DNA from 3 places in the Agarivorans sp. D1326 genome. Region 2 is predicted to be linked to each of the others. Evidence: predicted binding sites of a transcription regulator. Region 2 holds the regulator's gene; each other region holds the start of a gene.
The links. Region 2 encodes FliA, which starts transcription of late flagellar genes. Its sites were predicted from a motif close to CTAAAGNTNNNNNNNNNNNNGCCGATA; they were not measured.

Region 1 (6,939 bases), on a different contig from region 2:
GTTTTGTTTAACCGCTTTTGCGTTATTATTGGCGCGGAGAATAAATACAATCACAAAAATAGCGAGTAGAGCGAGAACCACAAATTTCAAAGTCGATTCCTTACTAGGGTGTTGAGTAAAAGATAAATGTTAATCTAACTTTACGAAAGTGCTAGTTAAAAAGCACTGCTTATCTAAGAAAACTCGCCTTAACAGCACTAGCGGGTCATTTTTTTTACAAATACCACAACAAACAAGGCAATAATAAAGCTGCCACTAAAGGCCTCAATGGCTGCGAACATGCGGGAAAGTCCAACCGGGGTAAAGTCGCCATAACCAAGGGTGGTAAAAGTGACCACGCTGTAATACAAGCATTCAAAAAACGCTACAACGTTTTGCCCAAGGCTTTGATTAACACTGAGTGAAACGATATTTCCGTTGAAATGAATCCCGGTAAACGAATAAATAATAGCGCAACTCAAAATGATTAATAGAGAGGTGTATACCACGCGGATCGGCAGTTCTCCGTAGCCGCATACCAAATCAACCAGCTTGGATATTCCGCGCCGGTAAGAGAATTTGGGCATTTGATAGCGTCGCATGGTGAGCTCTTTACGCAAAAACACACCAGCAGTAGTAAACAAGCCTTCCGATTCGGCTGTTTTACGGAGGCCGCGATACACTTCCTCGGCTTGTTGGTAGTAGTCGGCCATGGCTTCATTATCTTGCTGTTGCTCAGCGGCACTGCCTAATTGCTCTTGAAGTACTCTTTCACCAACGCACAGACTATCGCATTTACATTGGTCCATTTTGGCACCAAGCAAATTGGTTTTTGTTAGGTCGGCATGATTTAAATTCGCTCCTCGCAAATCGGCTTTCATTAAGCTACCGCTTTGCAGGTTGATATTAAAAAGGTGTGCCCCTCTCAGGTCACTTCGATAGAGATCAGCGCCAGAAAGGTCGTAACCTTGCTTGCTGTTGTAGCGAACTAAATCAATACCAGCTAGTTTGGCTTTTTTTAGGCTGATACCTTGAAGCATGCCGCCGTTTTTAGCATGGTTTTCTAGCTTCTCTTTGATTTCTTCGCCGCATTTGTCCTCGTCTGGATCATGCCAAAAACACAACCCGCTTTCTAAAGCAGGTTCCTTGCAGTTGGCTCCAGAACTATCTTGATACAGACATTGACCGCACTTCTCCATATTTGGCTAACGCTCCAGCTATTAATCAACAATTTGATTATTAGCCAGTTTTATTCACTGGCTTTAAGCTAAGTGTATTTCAATTGGAGGATTTTGCGAGCAGCCTTAAAATGTGGGGCTAACAAGTCTTGCTTGCTACTTTTTGTTGCCGCTACCGAGTTGCTGGAACTCACTTTTTAATGTTGAGTAACGCTCGGCGTGGTTGTCGTTTAACTTAAGACCATCGAGTAACTTAATGGTAATTTTGCAGTCACTTAAAAGCTGTCCGCTAAGCCCTTTTTCCGATTGATTAAGCTGTTTTAGTATGGCTTGGATTTTATTCAAGATTGCGCCGGTGTTGCCAGGGGCCACTTGTAACGCCTTATCGAAATAGCTCGTCGCCTCGTGAAAGCGATTTTCTTCGTATGCTTCGATGCCCATTTTATTGTATTCACGAAACTGGCCAAGTTTGAGTTCAAAATCTTCAGCTTTTAATACTTTGTGCGCAGAGGACAAGGACATGGGATCGATGTCATCGCGTTTTTCTAGTTCTTCGGCAAAGGGCATTGCGTATTCAAACTCGCCTACAGAGTTTAGGGTTAAGAAGGTGTCGGGCAATAGTTCACCACTTACTTTGCTGGGTGCATCTAACAAACCGTCGTGGCTATCAAATAGCAATCGCTTGGCTTTGTTTAGCTCACCTTTAGTGGCGTGCACGCGAGCCTGGCTTATGCCTTCAAAGGCATCAAAGTTAAAGTCATCGTCTTTGCCTTCTTCACGCCTAGCATGAAATAGCACAGAGTTAACTTCTTGCAGTAAGCGATTTTTTCGATACAAATCATCTTCACTTTGCGCTTCATCTATTAGGCTGCGTACATAGTTACATAGATGATGAGGGCCACGATGTATAGAACGCCTAGCAAGCTGCAAAATGGTAGAAAAGGTTTCTTTGGCTAGGGTTAAATCGCCAGCTTCCATAGCAAGCTCGGCTAACAACTGTTGGCGCTCAATACTATTTACCGCCAACTTAGAGGCTTTAAGTACAGTTTCTAAGGCTTTGTCTAACTCGCCGTCTGCTCGGTAAGCGCGAGCTAACCAGTCATAGCCGGTGAGCAGTAATGGGCTTTCTGCAATAGAACGATTAAGTGTTTCAATCGCGCTTTTATTGTCTTTTAGTAACAGGTGAACACGACCTAAGGTGGCTTTCGCCCAGGTTTGTTTGCGCTCTTCTAGTATGGCTTCTAGTGCTTCTTTAGCTGCCGCGTATTCTCCTAAGGCTATTTGCGCTTCAACGCGTAAGTTACGGCAATAGTTGCTGTAACGGCTTTCGGCTTCAATCTGTTTGTCACACAGTTCAATAACTTGCTGATACTGTTTTTTTGATAATGCGTGATAAACCTCGCGTAAACTTTGACGCTTTACATGGGCTCTTGCTAGGCGGTTGTGTAACTGAAACTGAGAAAATGGTTTGGTTATGAACTCGTCTGGCTCCATTTCTAGAGCACTAAGCACCATACTTTTATTATTGTCACCACTAATAATAAAAAACAGAGCATCAACTTCTAACAACTCGCTAACACGAAGCTCTTCTAAAAGCTGGCCACCATTCTTGCCAGTGCCAAGGTTATAATCTACTAGAAGGATGTCGAATTTTCGTTTTTTGCACGCCCTTACAGCGGCTTCGCCAGTGTTTGCGAAATAAACGTCGGTTGCGCCAAAGTTTTGCAACATGGCCTTAAGCATAACCTGAAAGGCTCGCTGGTCATCAACGATGAGTATTTGCTTGTCGCTGTAATTGTATTGCGTTGCCATTACTGAGTGTTCTAATCCTTTTGGCTTATCCTAGCATAAGTTACCAAGCGATAAAGTAGTGTAAGTATAGACAGTTAGCGCAGTAGTAGTATCTGCTATTAAACCTTGCAAAAACAGCTAAGCTTGATTTAATATTGAGGTGTTGATGAGTCTTTTGGTCTCATCAGCGCTGAGTCAAAGCCAAACTTGGAGTGATCCAAGGTCGGAAAGTTACAGGTCTTTAGGGCAACCTTAAGATGGCTGGACCGCCTTAGTTGAGTGGTTAGATTTGCACAATGTACATCTTTCTACTTAGTAAGTTAGTCTATTTACCGTTTATTACTTTCCGTATTTGGTTGGAACGCCAAGCTAAAATTAGCTTGGCGTATTTGTTTCTGCAGCCTTATCTTGTTAAGCATTTGTTTCTAAATGCTGTTGCTCCTAAGACTTTTAAATCTATTGGTTATTGCCTCAACTTAATATTTTTGTTGTGCGCTAATTGCATACTTAAGGCAAATCTCGGGTATAAAAAAAGACATCCTAAGATGTCTTTTTTTATCAATATGGTGGAGGGAGGTGGATTCGAACCACCGAAGCTTTCGCGACAGATTTACAATCTGTTCCCTTTGGCCACTCGGGAACCCCTCCTGCTTGTGGAGCGGCATATTACCAGAACTTGGTGGGCTGTAAAGCAAAAACAGCGACATTTTTATTGGTAGATAACTGTTTGCTTATTATCTGTGCATTTGGCCGAAATTTGCTAAAGTTTTGGCCTGCTTTTCCGATAGCTATAAAGGTAATGGAGGAGCAATATGTTAGTTGAGCAAATTAGACAAAGTAGCTTGTGTGATGAACTGCAGTTGGGCGATACGCTTAACCAAAGTGCCTTGCAGGGTGATCAGGCTCATTTTCATTTATTGCTTAGCATGCTTAGCCAAAACGTGTGCGATCAAGCTCAGTTTTCAATGCAAAAGCAACAGCATGAACAAGTTCAGCAAGATTTACGTGATAAGTTTCAACTGGCTCAAGCTCGCGCTCTTAAAGCGCTAGATGATGAGTTTCCAGTGCAAGCTAATTGGAGTAAGCACCTACATGCTGGTGAGCCGTCGCGAATTCGTTTAGAACAGGCTCTAGGCGGCTATGCGGCGTGTGCAGAAGACAGTGTCGACGGTTTACCTCACGAGGTAATGAACAACGTGGATTTGTTAAGCCGGGTAAAACACCAAGTGGCTAAGCCAGATCAGCAACAAGAAATAGATAAGGAAGTGAAGGGTACTGACATGTACAAGCTACTAAGTGACTTCGATTACTCAAAGCCACTTAGCGTTAAGTACTTTAATTAACGAAACACCACGGTACGGTTTCCGTATACAAATACTTTTTCATCAAGCACTTGCTGCAGTGCTTTACTTAATACTGCTTTTTCTACATCACGGCCAGCTTTGGCCATTTCTTCGGCGCTGTAAGTATGATCAACATGGATTACATGTTGCTCTACTATTGGCCCTTCGTCTAAATCGTTGTTTACAAAGTGGGCGGTGGCACCAATAATTTTTACGCCTCGGTCGTAAGCTTGTTTATAAGGCTTAGCACCAATAAATGCTGGCAAAAACGAGTGATGAATGTTTAAGATTTTGTTGCTAAAGGCTTCAACAAAAGCTGGCGTAAGAATACGCATGTACTTGGCAAGTACTACGTAGTCTGGTTGGTACTGCTGCACTACCTTAATAACTTGTTGCTCATGCTCTTCGCGGCTTAAATCTACATGGCTAATATGATGGAAAGGAATATCAAATTTTTCCGTCAAGGTACGTAGGCTATCGTAGTTACCAACAACTGCAGCAATTTCTACATCCATATCACCGTAAACGGCTTTCATGAGTAGATCGCCCAAACAATGTGCTTCTTTGGTTACCATGATAACAATACGTTTGCGCCCAGCACTTTCTAGCCGACGGGTGCTTCCAGCTGGAAGTGCGCCATCTAAATCGGCAAGTAAAGTTTGGTCGTTAAAGTAGCCTTCTAATACTGTACGCATAAAAAAGCGATTGGCATCGTTATCAACAAACTCGTTGTTTTTAATAATGTTAAGCTGGTGCTTAGCACATATATTGGTAATGCTTGAGATTAAACCTTTTGCGTCTGGGCATTCGGTTAATAGAATTTTTCTTTCCATTGTGTTTTCGATTTATTCAGTTTTAAAGTTAAGATTTATTACAGCACTGTTTAAACTTTTTGCCGCTTCCGCAGGGGCAAGCTGAATTACGCGCCAAGGCTTTTGGGGCGAACTCTCCATCAGTATAAAACCAACGCTCATTAACTTTCTTAAAGTTAGAGCGCTCGTGCAAAATTTGTCGTTGACCCTGTTCGCGATAATGAGCTTTAAACTCCACTATGCCTGTTTGGCCATCTTTAAAGTCACAGCTAAAAATTATTTGTAGCTTTTCCCATTGCCCTAAATCTTCTTTAGTTGAAGGTTGTGGGGCATCGCCTTGTCGATAGTCCGAGTGGTGCGTTTGCCATAAATAACTAGCATCGCCCAGCGTAAACGCGGTGTAGCGAGAACGCATTAACTGCTCACAACTTGTTGGTAAGCAATCACCGGTGATGATGGGCTGACAGCACTGAAGAAAATCGTTGCCGCTACCGCAGGGGCAAACTAACACAGGGAAACCTCAAATTTGACTAAGGGCGAAGTGTAGCAAGAAGCTGCCGATAAGGCAGCTGAAACTTGGTGATAGTTTGGCCAAATTGGCCTTATTAATCAGGATTTAACATGTGCTTAACCGTAAATGTGGTTAATTGAGGATCAAAGTGTGGGTTGTTGGCTAAATCAAGCTGAGCCAAACTTGCTTGCTGGTCTGTTTGTTCACTTAAAAATACCGCTAAAGCGACAATACGGGCGTAGACATGAATGGCTTCACCACTTAGGCCTAGTGGTCGGCCACTGCCATCCCAATGTTCTTGGCTTTGATTAGCTACGATAAGGGCTGCATCGATTTGCTGTTGCACTGCGGGATCTTTAAGTGCATCTGGTAGCTCGCAATGTTCGGCAATGCGCTGCCAACTCCCTTGGCTTAACATGTTACAGCTAAGCAGCACGTCGGGTAAGCCGTGGTTAGCTAGGTCATAAAAGCTAGCGGCTTGGTTTAATGCTTCACATTGTTGGTCGCTGAGCGAATAAGCCGCAGCAAGTTTAGCGCAATAGCGTTCTATATTGCTAAGCTGCTCGGTATTATACTGTTTGGTTTGAATGGCCTGATGAATTAACTCCACCAGACGAAGTTGACCGTGAGCCAGTTGTTTTTGCAAGTGCTGGTTTTCTAGACGCACAGCCGTAGTTTGAATCAAATAGTTAAGTGGTTCTAGCTGCAACTGCTGGGTGTCGCTCCATCCTTCTAGGTAGAACATCAAAGGTTCGCTATCAGTATTTTGCAAATAAAACACCGCATTGTTCTCGCCAAAACTGTGCTGTTGATTTTGCTGCGCTTGGTTAAGCAATGACTGAACTCGGCTTGGTAGCTCATGTAAGCTGCGAACTTCTTCTAAATAAGCCAGCTTCCCTTCGCTATGCAGTACTTTAAGCTTGGAGCGGTAAACACTTAAGGCTAAGCCACTGAGGGTAAGTTTGGCATCTTGCTGTGTTAATAAGTCAATTAGCTCATGAAACACGCCTATAGCCAAGTTTTGCTCGTTTTTGCAGTTTTCAATATGGCTGGAGGAATTGATGACCGCACGCAGGTTATTACGTTGTGAATGCAGTTCGGTAATTTCTTGGTAAGCACGAAGGGAGGCGCACATTAAAGTGTCTAAATTTACATCGCTTAACTCGGTTTTGTTTTTGTAGTCACTCACATCGTAGCGGCGAATCACCTCTCTAATGGGCGCTAAGCCGGGTTGCCCGGTGCGCAAAATTAGTCTTATTTTGTGGTTGTTAAGGCGTTGGCGAATATCATCGATAAGCAATAAGCCCGCATCGTCACTTTCCATG
Region 2 (6,939 bases):
ATTTCACGAACGGCAGTGATACCATCCATTATCGGCATTTCGATATCCATGGTCACTACATCAGGTTTTAGACGAGCGACCATGTCGATGGCTTCACGGCCATTTTTTGCGGTATCGACCACTTCTAAAGAAGGGTCCGCGTTGATGATCTCGCTTACCCGGCGTCGGAAAAAGCTCGAATCATCAACTACAAGTACTTTTATTGCCATGTTAGATTCTTCTTAAAGGCTAGGCTTACATCTTACGAGCGTAGCGTTTCAACAGGCTTGGAATATCAAGAATTAAAGCAATACGGCCATCACTAGTGATTGTTGCACCAGCCATACCTGGAGTACCTTGCAATAATTGGTCTAATGCTTTGATCACCACTTCTTCTTGGCCAATCAGATTATCAACAACAAAACCGACTTGTTGTGGGCCAATTTGTACGATAACCACGTGCCCTTGAGAACTACGCTCTCCAGATTGACCATTTCTAATTAACCAGTCTTGTAAGTAAAATAATGGAATTGCCTTATCACGAACAATCACAGTTTCTTGACCATCAACTACGTTAGTTTTGGTAAGGTCTAGGTGGAAGATTTCATTCACGCTAGTCAGTGGTAAGGCAAAAGTCTGCTTGCCAACGTCGACCATCAAGGTTGGCAAAATAGCCAAGGTTAGCGGTACTTTAATCTGTAATGTAGTGCCTTGCCCCAACTGTGAATCAATATCAACTGAACCATTAAGTTGGGTAATGCTGGTTTTAACCACGTCCATGCCCACACCTCGACCGGAGATGTCTGAAATCTCAGTCTTAGTAGAGAACCCTGGCGCAAAAATAAGACTATAAGCATCTTTATCTGGCATGCGAGCAGCGGCATCGGCATCAAGCACGCCGCGCTCAATCGCAATAGATTTTAGCTTATCGGCATTCATACCAGCGCCATCATCCTCGATTTTAAGCAAGATATGATCGCCTTCTTGTGAGGCTGATAGGCGAATAACGCCGGTACGAGGTTTACCCGAAGCAACTCGATCGTCTGGCATCTCAATACCATGGTCAACAGAGTTTCGAACTAAGTGAACCAAAGGATCTGCCAGCGCTTCAACTAAGTTTTTATCTAAGTCAGTATCTTCACCCACCAACTCAAGGTTAATGTCTTTTTTCAAGCTTCGCGCTAAATCTCGAACCACGCGAGGGAAACGGCCAAACACTTTTTTGATTGGCTGCATGCGGGTTTTCATTACCGCACCTTGAAGATCAGCTGTCACCACATCCAAGTTAGCGGTGGCTTTAGACATATCCTCATCATTGCTATTAAGGCCCAAACTCACCAAGCGGTTACGTACCAATACCAACTCGCCCACCATATTCATAATATCGTCTAGAGTGCGGGTATCTACGCGAACGGTGGTTTCGCCTTGAGGTACAGCTTGCTTGGCTGGCGCTTTTGCAGGCTCTTGTTTAGCTGGAGCAGCCTTAGCAGCAGGTTTGGCTGGTGCTGCTGGTTTAGCAGGCGCTTTAGGACTAGCTTCAATTTTTTCAGCTGGCTTAGGCGCAGCTTTAGCTGCGGGCTTAGCTGGAGTGGCCTTAGTGTCAGGCGCTTTCCCTGCTCCATGTAATTGGTCTAGCAGTTTCTCAAATTCATCATCGCCAATTTCATCAGCATTTGAACTAGGCTTCGCTACTTCTGGCGTTTTAGGTGCAGCCGCTTGTCCTGCACCTGGCGCCTTAGAACCATGCAGCTCATCCAACAGTTTTTCAAATTCATCATCTGAAATATCACCATCGCTGGCAGCCTTTTCGGCTGGAGCGGCGGGAGCGGGTTTTGGTGTTGCGGCCGCAGCAGGTGCAGCTGAGCCATGCAGCTCATCAAGCAAACGCTCAAACTCGTCGTCGGTAATTTCGTCAATATTGCCGGCATCGGCGCTCGGAGCCGCAGCTACTGGCTCTGGCTCTGGCTCTGGCTCTGGCTCTGGCTCTGCAGCCACTTCGTCAGCAGACTCTGGGCGAGACAACTGATGTAAGCTTTCGATTAATGCAGGAGACGCAGGTGTTAAAGGCTCGCGTGCTTGAACTTGAGCGAACATATCATTAACTGAATCTAGCGCTTCAAGAATCACATCCATTAGCTCAGGCGATACACTCCTTCCACCGTTGCGCAATGTGTCAAAAATATTCTCAGCTCCGTGACAAACATCAACCAGTTCGGTCAATGACAAAAAGCCTGCCCCACCTTTAACCGTATGGAAGCCACGAAATATGGCATTTAACAAGTCACTGTCATCTGGACGTTTTTCTAAATCAACCAGCTGTTCAGACAGCTGCTCAAGGATCTCCGCCGCTTCTACGAGAAAGTCTTGTAAGATGTCTTCATCTACATCAAACGACATGCGCTACTCCCTTAAAATCCTAAACTAGACAACAAGTCATCAACATCATCTTGGTCGTTAACAACGTCGTCCCTTTGCTCTTTATTTAATATTGGCCCTTCGGCTTCGATAGCAGATTTAGTCACTTTTTTATTTTCTACTACTTCGGCATTCTCATTTCCAAACAAGGTAAGCATTTCAACCAGACTTTCTTCCACCTCTTGCACCAAGGTGATTACCTTACGAATCATCTGACCGGTTAAATCTTGGAAATCTTGAGCCATCAATATTTCGGTTAACATGCTACGTAGTTTATCGGCATTTGCTGAAGAACTATTAAGGAAAATATCGATTTGGTGACATAGCGCCTTAAATTGGCCGATTTCAATTCTTCGTTCCATCAAACTTTGCCATATAGGCATGATACTGTTGATTTCGTTAGTTAATTGATCGGCAATTGGAAGGCCAGACTCTACTGCGTCCATGGTTTTATTGGCCGCTTGATCGGTCATCTCTATCACATAGTTTAACCGCTCTTTAGCGTCTGGTATTTCTTGATTAGCTAACTCGTTAATTCGAATATCGAGTTTAAATTCATTTAAAGAGTCATGAAGCTGACGAGTGAGCTGCCCAACCTTATCAAATAGCAGGTTAGCTTTTGGAGCACAAAGCTCACTAACAAGTTGATTCGCCTCGGCGACATTTCCTTCTTCAAGTAGCGCAACCAAAGATTTGGCGTCGGCTAATGAAATAATCGGAGTATCTGTGCTCACGCATCTTCCTTTCTTATTGTAGTCTTTCGAAAATCTTATCTAGCTTCTCTTTTAGCGTGGCTGCAGTGAAAGGTTTAACAATATATCCATTAACGCCGGCTTGAGCAGCTTCGATGATCTGTTCACGTTTTGCTTCGGCAGTTACCATTAAAACAGGTAAGTGAGACAAACTTTCGTCGGCACGAATATTTTTCAATAGGTCGATGCCTTCCATTCCAGGCATGTTCCAATCAGTTACTACAAATTCGAAATCGCCGCCTTTAAGCATAGGTAATGCGGTATTCCCGTCATCGGCTTCATGAGTATTGTTGAAGCCAAGATCTCTAAGTAGGTTTTTAATAATCCTTCTCATCGTTGAAAAATCATCAACAACCAGAATTTTCATATTTTTATCCAAGGTACGTCCCCCAACAGGATGTTTTACAAGCCACTAAATAGGCCAAAAATTTATGTAATATAGATATTATGCCTTAATAAACACAATTTTAGTCCATCTTTTACAAGAAATGTAAGGATGAATTTCTCTATTGTGTCCAATCTCGCATTCGAGTTTTAACTCGAGCAAGCGCTTGACTATGAATTTGACTGACTCGGGACTCGCTTACGCTCAATACTTCACCAATTTCTTTTAGGTTAAGTTCTTCATCATAATAGAGGGACAAAACCAGTGCTTCTCTCTCTGGCAGACCTTTAATACATTCGGCAAGAGATTGTTGAAAGCGTTGATTGGCAAAACCTTCAAAGGGTCGGTTTAGTTCTCGACTTTCTTCACTTGATATGACGTCTTCACTCACACCTAGGTCATCGATACCTAAAATGCGTCCGCAATTTACATCAGACAACATTGAGTGGTACTCACTTAAGCTTACGCCAAGCTTTGCAGCAACCTCGGCGTCTTTTGCGTCACCGTTTTTTTCTTTCTCGACTTCTGCAATTGCGTCACTAATGGCACGGCTGTTTTTATGTACCGAGCGTGGGACCCAATCGCCACGACGAATTTCGTCAAGCATAGAGCCACGAATGCGGATGCCGGCGTAGGTTTCGAAGCTAGCGCCTTTTGAGCCATCAAAGTTACGTGCGGCTTCGATTAAGCCAATCATTCCTGATTGGATCAAGTCATCAACAATCACGCTAGCCGGAAGCCTAGCCATTAGATGATGGGCTATCCGTTTGACCAAGTTTGCATGGCGCTCCACCAAAACATTAGTGTCATTAGCGCTGGCATAAGCGGCAACTTTATTCACTAAGCTGTTCTCTATTTTTACGTTGTCCAAACTCGAGAAGGTTCTCGATGAAAAATTCTAAATGTCCACCTGCTTGTTCAGGAATTGGCCAAGTAGAAGCTTTACTTGCTAATGAGCGAAATGCCAAAGAAGCAGGAGACTTAGGATAGGCTTCTACCACTACTCGTTGCTTTCTTACGGCTAAGCGCACGTTATTGTCATAAGGAATACAAGATACCAATTCGAGTGTAGCATCCAAGAAGCGATCGGTAACTCGAGTAAGCTTAGCAAACAATTCTTGGCCTTCGCGTAAGCTACGCACCATATTTGCTACCACTTTAAATTTGTAGACACCGTGCTGGTTTGAAAGCAGCTTTATGAGTGCATAAGCATCGGTAATAGAGGTTGGCTCATCACACACCACCACTAATATGTCTTGTGACGCCTTGGCAAAGCTTAGAACCATGTCGGAGATGCCCGCTGCGGTATCAACTAGCAACACATCAATAGGTGTTTTCATACTGCTAAAAGCACGAATAAGCCCGGCGTGTTCCGCAGGACTGAGTTCCACCATTGATTGAGTACCAGAAGTAGCAGGTGCAATTAAGATCCCATTGGGCCCTTTAACTAATACTTCATCTAAGGTGCATTCACCGGATAAAACGTGAGAGAGGTTTTTAGTTACACGTAAACCAAGCAGCACATCTACATTTGCAAGGCCTAAGTCGGCATCTAGAACCATTACGCGCTTACCTTGCGCAGCCATGGCTATGCCCATGTTAAGAGTAACGTTAGTTTTACCTACGCCTCCTTTGCCGCCAGTTACAGCGATGACTTTCACATTGTTTTTTTGTTGCATCATTCTTAAGCCGCTAGCTTGGTCAAATTCATTGTCTTTAGAATACATCTGAAACCTTTTGTTGTTCGGTTTCACTAAACCAGAAATGTTGCTGGCTTTGCTTATCGATAACCGATAATGCTTGTTCTATTAATTGGGTAGGCGCAGCTACCGCAATATCTTCAGGCACTTGTTGGCCGTGAGTAACGTAACTTATTGGTAAGGCATGGCGCAAGGTTACATTTAACACTTCGCCTAAAGCCAAACTTTCATCTAATTTGGTAAGTATGGTACCAGCTAAAGGAATTCGCTGAAATTGGTTCACAGTTTCTTCAATTACCCGACGCTGCGCGTTGGCCGACATCACCAAGTAGTTGCGAATGTTCACGCGGCTGTTTTTTACTAGCTTGTCTAATTGTTCGTGTAAGCGAAGATCTCGTTGGCTCATACCTGCGGTATCAATAAGTACCAACTTTTTGTCTTTAAACTGATAAAGCAACTGTGAAAGCTCTTCTTCATCATTGGCGACGCGTACGGCGCAGCCCATAATTTTGCCGTAAGTAGCAAGTTGTTCATGAGCACCAATACGGTAGGTATCTGTAGTAATCATCGCCACACTTTCGGCGCCATGGCGCATTGCAAACTGTGCGGCTAACTTGGCGATGGTGGTAGTTTTTCCTACGCCCGTTGGGCCAAGCAACGCAATAGCTCCACCCTTTAACAAAATCTCATCTTGGCCAACCGGGAGTTGATTGACTAATAGTTCACGTAAATGCTGCCAACCTTCTTGGACACCGAGTTCTTCGGGAATGTATCCAGCTATTTGGTCGGCCATATCTTCATCAAAACCAACTAGCTGCAACTGCTTAATTAACATCGCGCGAACTGGCTCTTGGCGCTCTACTTCCTGCCACATTAACCCAGAGACTTGATGCTCAAGCAACTTGCGCATGGCGGCCATTTCTTTTTTAAGTTCGCCGACTTCGTTGCCAGCAGCTGCTGATGCTGAATGAGCTGGTTGTCCACCAAGTGAAGCGTTGCTTGGTTTGCTGGATAATGAGCCTTGCTGCGCCCAACCTTGTTGTTGAGCTAAAGAGCGTGGAGCTTGAACAGTGCGAGGGCGCTGCTGTTGCTGTTTTTGCTGAGACTGTTGCAAGTTTTCTTGCTGACGCTTTTGATGGCGCTGCATAAAGTTGGTTAGGTTATCTTTCAAACTGGCATTTTCGTCAAAATCATGACTTGGATGCTGTTTTGTTGGCGCTTTTTTGGCTGCGCCAGCATTCATAGACGACAAATTGACGCTATCTTCAGGCAATTCTCTATCGCTTTTAGGTGCAGCCTGTTTAGCGCTAGAAGGTTCAACCGCAGCAACAATTTCGATGCCACCGGTTACCTTTTTGTTAGACATGATAACCGCATCGCTGCCAAGAGTTTCTTTCACTTCGGCTAGTGCGGTTCGCATATCTTTTGCAAAAAAGCGTTTCATTTTCACTGTTCACCTTCCTTTTGCTAATTCGCTGAAGCTACTGCCCCACTGAACTCACAATTCGTATTTGTTTATCTTCTGGCACTTCTTGATAAGACAGAACCCTTAATGCAGGCATTGCTGTTTTAACAAATCGAGACATGCTTGAACGCAGTATGCCCGAGGTTAACAAGATAGCGGGTTGACCGGCCATTTCTTGGTTTTGACACGCCTCCGTTAATGATACTTGGAGTTTCTCTGCCAAACCTGGCTCCATACCTGCGC
Region 3 (6,939 bases), on a different contig from region 2:
TCCATTATTCTGAATACATTGAGCATTGAATTTATTATGAAAAATTCCAGTTTATCTGTTGTCATACTTATAGCGGTAGCAGTTGCTGCCTATTTTGTGGCTGCCGCAGTCGCTCCACTACAGCCTTTATATCTATCTATAGCAGTAATTGTTGGCGGCGCCATCGTATTGTTAAGTTCTAACGGTGCTACTAGCGACGAACAACCAGCAAGTTCATCAACGACTGAATCATCCGACGGTGTGGAAACACAAACCCTATACGTTGGTAACCTACCCTATCGTGCAAACGAGTCAGCTATTCGCAAATTATTCTCAGATTACGGCCAAGTAGTATCAGTACGTTTATTGAAAGATAAGCAAACCGGTAAACGTCGCGGCTTTGGTTTTGTAGAAATGGCGGCTAAAGATGCACCAAAAGCTGTTGAAGCCCTAAACGAACAAGAGTTTCAACAACGCACTTTAAAGGTTCGTGAAGCGAATGAGCGTAAAGAAGCCTAAGTAAATAGTTGCAAGCTACTTAGTTGATAAGCTTGTAGCTGTTTTAACAACGAAGAATTAGCGGGATGCATAGTGCAGTAAGCATGAGCTTCCGCTTTTTTTTGGCTTGGATTCAAGGCTTCATTAGTTGATAGCAAACTGTGTACACGATTGGCTATCGCTGCGCCAGAATCAACTAAACATACTCGCTCACCCAATACTTGCTGGATTTCATCCTTTAATAAGGGGAAATGGGTGCAACCTAATACCACGCAATCTAGATCATCAAACGATAACCACGACGCTAACGCCTGCTTTACATCTTCAAGCGCTATAGATTCGCCAGCTAGTTTTTGTTCTGCCAATTGCACTAATAATGTAGAACCGAGTAACTCAACGCGACAATCTTTGGCAAAGTCTGCAATAAGTTGTTCAGTATAACTGCGCTCTACGGTACCGGGAGTCGCCAATACACCAAAGTGGCGAGTGATGCTTTTGTTCGCAGCAGATTTTATCGCCGGCACAACGCCAACTATTGGTATGGAGAGAGTTTCGCGCAAAGAAGGAAGGGATAAGGTACTGGCAGAATTACACGCCACAACCACCAGATCGGGGTTAAACTTATTTACTGCCTTAGTAAGCAGTTCGACCACACGGGTAATCAATTGTTGGTCGTCTAACTCCCCATAGGGAAAATAAAGGTTATCGAACAAGTAGCTGTATTGCATAGTAGGGTTTCGCTGCTGCAGTTGCTCTAAAACAGATAAACCACCCACACCAGAATCAAAAACAAGAACGTGCATTACTCTACCAATAAGCCTTTAAAATAATTCAGCCCTAGTTTAACCAAAGCTAGGGCTTAGAGCTATGTTAAAGCGTAAACCTTAAAACTGGTAACTTGCGCCCAACTCAAAGGTACGACCTTGCGCTTGGTAGTCGTTTACAGTTGAATACTGCTTATCAAATACATTTCGTAGTTTCGCATCAACACGTAACCCGCTAGCAAACTTATAGTTAGCACTTAAATCCCAAATGGAATGACTATCAATGGTTGTAGTATTTGCTGCATCTTCATACGAATCTCCGCGCCATAGGAAATCGACAACAACTTGCAGGCTCTGCCAATACATATCAGCTTTATACTTAACTTGCTCCTCAGGACGGCGAATCAAGTTTTTATCAGTACTACGGTCCTTTGGATCTAAAAATTCTACAATTACCCTATGGTTTACCAAAGCTGTAGAAAACTCACCTTGGAACTCGATACCCTGAATGCGCGCATCACTTACATTGTCTGGTGTCCATAATGGCCATGTATCAGGCGTTCCTGAGTAGTCGTTATCACAACGTGCTACACAACCCCAAGCAATAAGATTATCCACGTCATTACGAAATACATTAAGCTGCCATTGGCTTTGCAGTAAATTAAGCTCTAAGCCCAACTCACTATTAGTTGACGTTTCTGCTTTTAAACTAGGGTTTTCACTACCTGGGTAGTAAAGATCGTTAAAAGTTGGTGCTCTGAAGGCGGTACCATGCAATGCATTAAAACGCATTGACGGTTGGAACTGCCAAGCCCAACCTAGGTTATAGGTAGTGTGGTCACCGTAATGTTCGTTATCATCATAACGTAAGCTACCCTCGAGAGTATGCTGGTCGTAGTCTGCTCGCGTACCAATATGGGCAGCTTTGTTATCTCGGCTTTCTTGTTGATAAATCAAGCTTGTACCAGAAATATCATCTTTTTGATAATCAAGCCCGCCTTGCAATAACCATTGCTGGTTAAGTTGATAGCCTAGTAGCCAGTTAGCCGCAACTCGTTCTGTAGAATAGCGCTGAGGATCAACAAAATTATCGGCTGGGGCTGTATCCGATTGGTCTTGTTGGGAGTTTAATGCAAACTCACTATTGATTCGGTCTTGAGCGTAATTAACACTAGCACCGTAAACGGTTTGCTTGTGCTTGGTTAAAGCTTTACCACCTTGAATAAATTCGGACTCGCTATCATTTAGGAGTAAGAATACTCGCCCACGCCAAGCTTGGTTGAATTCATGGTCCAAGCTTAGCAATCCACCAAAGGTATCGTAACCATAGTCTTCGTCTAAGTTATCTTGTGGACGAATATCATAACCATTGCTCTTATCTTTGCTAAAAATAACATTGTACTGAGTAGCATCATCTAGTTGTCCGCTTGCACGAGCGGCAAGCTTAACAGTCTCTTGAGTACCAACTGCTGCTTTCAAGCCGTGATACTCGCTGCCAAAACTAGGACGAGTGATAATGTTGATTACCCCACCTACGGCATCGGCGCCGTAAATCGAAGCTCTCGCACCACGTAAAATCTCAATACGCTCAACAAATTCTAAGGGTAGTAACGACAACTGCGCGCCACCATTTGTAGCAGTATTGATTCGCACGCCATCGATAAGGAACAAAGATTGTGCTGAGCTGGTACCACGAATAAACACACTTTCGGTATGCCCTTTACCGCCATTACGGGTAACGCTAATACCCACTTGCTGACTTAGCACATCAATAATGTCTTGAGCGCCGCTGCTTTCAATTTCGCTACGGCTAACCACAGTAAGTGGCGCAACAACACTGGCTTCGGTTTGTTCCATGCGGTTGGCGGTAACAACCATAGTAGCTGGCTGTTCTGTTTGGGGTGCTTGCTGGGTTTCTTGGGCATAGCCAAAAGCTGGCGCTACTGCGGCCAGTAATATGAACTTCTTCATCGATGTAATCCTAATCGTCGCGTAGTACTTTGCTGTTATAAGCATGTGCGATGTGGCAGGTATTCGGACTTAGAGGCGTATTACTTGTACTACGGCTGCGACTTCCCGTTTGGCGATACAAACAGTGTCTGGAGATCCTTGGAAAAGGCCAATCCTTGAGCTTTCGTTCCTCATTACCGCTGCGCGTCAGTTCCGGATTTGCACCAGATTCCCTATTAAGCTTGAGTATTTACTACACAAGCACCACAGCGGGCGAGATTATAAGCGAGGCTTAATGTGATTGATAGCACAAAAAGCCGCGCTTTTACCCAACTTGAAATTAACTAATGTTGTCGGCTGCGTTATTCGCAGTAGCAGGTGTGTTGTTAAACATCGCCAAAGCTTCAGCCATGCGGTCGGCAAAACCTTTAAAGCGTTCTACATCTGCTTGTTTGTTTTCTTCGTCGCTAGGGCTAGAAATAGGCAGTATTCCAGCCAATAGCGTTTCGGTGGCAGATTCAGGTTGAGCAAACAAAGCACTCACCTTGGCTTGAATATCTTGCCAAGAGCTCAAAAACTCACTTAAGTCTGGTACCAGCTCAGAGCCACCAGAGGATTTGTCATTAGCTTGTTGATAGGCTTGGGTAACCGCTACGCTTTGTTGTTGCTGAAAGTTAACCGCAAAGCCAACTAGCTGCTGTTCGTCGAAACCAATATTTAGCGCTTGGTCAAAGGCTTTATCTAAATCGCCCGAGAAAAACTGCTGGCCAACCTCATCAACCTGTTTAATTAAATCGGCAATTGCCGCCAATTCATCATCATTAAGGTCTCCCTCAACCGAGAAGCTAAATTGTTGCTGCGAGGCAAAAGAGGCTTGGATTGAAGAACGCCCTTCACTATAACTGGCGGCTAACTGCGAGCCATAACTAATAGTGACCTTATCGCCTTCTGCTGTTTCTAACTCCATTGTGGCGGATTGCGAACTAGACATTGCCAGTTGGCTATAAAGAGGTGCAGATTGAATTTCGTAGTCACCTTCTTCAATCTTTTCTAAACCTTCTTGAATTAGGTCATAACTCTTATCGATGCCTTTTTCTAACTCTTCATTAAGAATACCCGCATCACTAAGTTCCTCACGGGCACCTTCAAAACCCATATCTACCCCTTTACGGGCTTGGGCCATCATTTCGGCTAGCTTATCTTCCGACATCCCCGACTGTTTAGCACTGTGCAGGGAACTGGCAACAAAATTAAGCACGTTTCGAGCGACTTCTTCAGCATCAAACACGCTCACTTGCTGGGGTTTAGGGAGGCTTACTCCACCCGTTGCCATAGACAAGGTATGTTTTTCAACAGAACTCAATAACACATGGCTAGCTACCGCACCTTGCTGGTTTAAGCTTGCCTTGTCATCTGCCAAGTTATTGCGTTTCTCAATCGCCGGAGCCGACTGCTGCAACAAGCGCTCGGCATACTGTTGTACGGGGGTTTTGCCCACGCCATTCAGTTCGTTCATAAAGCCTCCACGGATTTACCCTAGTCACAGCTTATCGGCGACCAAAATTAAAACTTTAGAAATATTATCACTATTATTGTAGATAAACTGGACAAGCAAGCCACGCACCTTTAAATTGCGCTGCTTGCTAGAACAGAGGAACGGCCATGAGCGCTATTGCATACTACCCAGAACAGTACCAACAACTATTGGCCGACAAAGTGGCAAAACGCTTAGAGCAGTTTGCCGAATTTTCGCCTGCTCAACCGAGTGTATTTGCATCACCGACGAAACATTATCGAATGCGCGCCGAGTTTAGGGTGTGGCATGAAGGTGACGATCTCTTCTACATCATGTTTGATCAGCAAACCAAACAAAAATTTAGAGTAGACAGCTTTCCTCCGGCTAGCGAAATCATTAACCAGCTTATGCCAATTTTAGTTGAGCAGCTAAAACCAAATCCGCTGCTGCGTCACAAACTGTTTCAAGTGGATTTTCTATCAACCTTAAGTGGCGAAGTGATAGTAAGCATGCTCTACCACAAGCCTATCGACGAGGCATGGCGTGTAGAAGCCGAAAAACTAAAAGCTGAGCTAAGCAAGCAATTTTCAATTCAGTTAATTGGTCGCTCACGTAAACAAAAAATGTGTTTAGACCAAGATAGAGTAGATGAAGTACTTACTGTTAATGGTGAAAAGCTTATTTACCAGCAAATAGAAAACAGCTTCACTCAACCTAACGCAATAGTAAATCAACACATGTTGGAATGGGCGCAACACGCCACCAGCGATAGCCAAGGTGATTTGCTAGAACTGTATTGCGGCAATGGTAATTTCTCATTAGCCTTAGCCAAAAACTTCAATCGCGTGTTAGCCACCGAAATCGCCAAACCCTCGGTTGAAGCAGCGCAATACAACATTAAACATAACAACATCGACAACGTAAAAATCATTCGTTTGTCGGCAGAAGAGTTTACTCAAGCGATGTTGGGTGAGCGCGAGTTCCGCCGCCTAAAAGAAGCAGATGTTGATTTAAGCACTTATCAATGCGATACCATTTTGGTTGACCCACCACGAGCGGGTTTAGATGATGCAACCTTAGACATGGTGCAAGGCTACGACAACATTGTTTATATCTCGTGTAACCCTAATACACTTTACGACAATCTAAGTGAGTTAAGCCGTACTCACAAAATTAGCCATTGGGCGCTGTTTGACCAGTTTCCCTATACCGACCACATCGAAGTAGGCATGTACCTGCAGCGTCGCTAGCACAAGTATTCACCTGCAAGTTAAAGCCGCGTTAATTGACGCGGCTTTTTACTATTTGAAATAGTGCCCTGCTAAGCACGGTCTCCATTTATGGCTTACTCAGCATCTAGGGAAGATTATGAAACAAACTATAGTTGCCACCACTTGCTTGATACTTAGTTTAAGCAGCTTTGCCAACGAGCCGGTAAGCACCGGCTTTTGGAGCGACAAAGCCATAGGCGGAATTGACATAACCAGTTACCAACTTGCTCAAGAACAAGCCAATCGCAACATTCAGCAGGGCAATAAAAAGTATACCGTGAGGTGGAAAGAGGCAAACTGGCAGTTTGCCAGTCAACAAAGCGCCGACAAATTTGCAGCTAGTCCCGAGACCTACCAAGCTAAATACAACGGATTTTGTGCCAATGCGCTGTCTTTAGGCGAGGGCTTAATTGCAACCGACGGTCAAGTGTGGGAGTTTTTTGATAACCAACTGCATTTATTTTTTGCAGAAAAAGGGCGCCAACGCTGGTTAAAAGGAGATTGGAAAGCCTACCAACAACAAGCAGATTTAGCATGGCAACAGGCTTTGCAATAACTTAATAATTCAAACCTTAGCGTTTAAAGCCACCTAACTTAAACATCAACCATAAGCCAATAAACAAACAGATGATTAGCAATACTAAGTTGCTACCAATGTCGGGGAATTGAGCTCGCAACATGGCCGAATAACCCAGGGCGCCCAGCAGAAAGGCGGCGACACTCATTAGAGGTGAGTCTTCACTTAAGTCTTTCTCAGTATATAAGTGGTACAGCTGCATAATGGCCAGTACAAAGGCAATGATTGGAAACACCGAAAACTTTAGCTCAGGCACCGTAAATAGGGCCAAGCTGGCGTTACCACATAAGCCTGCAATAAAAGCTAGCAATAGCAGCGATTTTCTTACCTTCATATTCACCTCTTAACTTAAGGCTTCCGAGCGATTGTAGAGTGCCGCTCCCT

Region 1: ACYFDN_RS12770 (VC2046/SO_2500 family protein) is a predicted target of FliA. The motif match lies at 3,709-3,735, and genes of this name have one in related genera.
Region 3: ACYFDN_RS19240 (DUF5610 domain-containing protein) is a predicted target of FliA. The motif match lies at 4,740-4,766, and genes of this name have one in related genera.

Annotation. Positions count from the first base shown of each region.
Region 1 covers NZ_JBTWEN010000006.1:50,227-57,165, forward strand. The annotation lists gene bamJ (BamJ family beta-barrel-assembly machinery protein) at 1-90, opposite strand, end outside; gene ACYFDN_RS12755 (ion channel) at 198-1,178, opposite strand; gene ACYFDN_RS12760 (response regulator) at 1,314-2,969, opposite strand; cyclic di-GMP riboswitch class I at 3,139-3,222, shown strand; tRNA gene ACYFDN_RS12765 (tRNA-Tyr) at 3,513-3,596, opposite strand; gene ACYFDN_RS12770 (VC2046/SO_2500 family protein) at 3,761-4,291, shown strand; gene purU (formyltetrahydrofolate deformylase) at 4,288-5,124, opposite strand; gene ACYFDN_RS12780 (YchJ family protein) at 5,153-5,614, opposite strand; gene ACYFDN_RS12785 (DUF3369 domain-containing protein) at 5,709-6,939, opposite strand, start outside.
Region 2 covers NZ_JBTWEN010000001.1:517,028-523,966, forward strand. The annotation lists gene ACYFDN_RS02320 (protein-glutamate methylesterase/protein-glutamine glutaminase) at 1-209, opposite strand, end outside; gene ACYFDN_RS02325 (chemotaxis protein CheA) at 235-2,376, opposite strand; gene ACYFDN_RS02330 (protein phosphatase CheZ) at 2,388-3,128, opposite strand; gene cheY (chemotaxis response regulator CheY) at 3,142-3,525, opposite strand; gene ACYFDN_RS02340 (RNA polymerase sigma factor FliA) at 3,653-4,372, opposite strand; gene ACYFDN_RS02345 (MinD/ParA family protein) at 4,365-5,258, opposite strand; gene flhF (flagellar biosynthesis GTPase FlhF) at 5,248-6,675, opposite strand; gene flhA (flagellar biosynthesis protein FlhA) at 6,713-6,939, opposite strand, start outside.
Region 3 covers NZ_JBTWEN010000012.1:117,888-124,826, reverse strand. The annotation lists gene ACYFDN_RS19255 (RNA recognition motif domain-containing protein) at 37-498, shown strand; gene murI (glutamate racemase) at 495-1,280, opposite strand; gene ACYFDN_RS19245 (TonB-dependent receptor domain-containing protein) at 1,362-3,212, opposite strand; cobalamin riboswitch at 3,250-3,475, opposite strand; gene ACYFDN_RS19240 (DUF5610 domain-containing protein) at 3,532-4,707, opposite strand; gene trmA (tRNA (uridine(54)-C5)-methyltransferase TrmA) at 4,854-5,957, shown strand; gene ACYFDN_RS19230 (YHS domain-containing (seleno)protein) at 6,076-6,534, shown strand; gene ACYFDN_RS19225 (DUF1422 family protein) at 6,551-6,889, opposite strand; gene fabR (HTH-type transcriptional repressor FabR) at 6,899-6,939, opposite strand, start outside.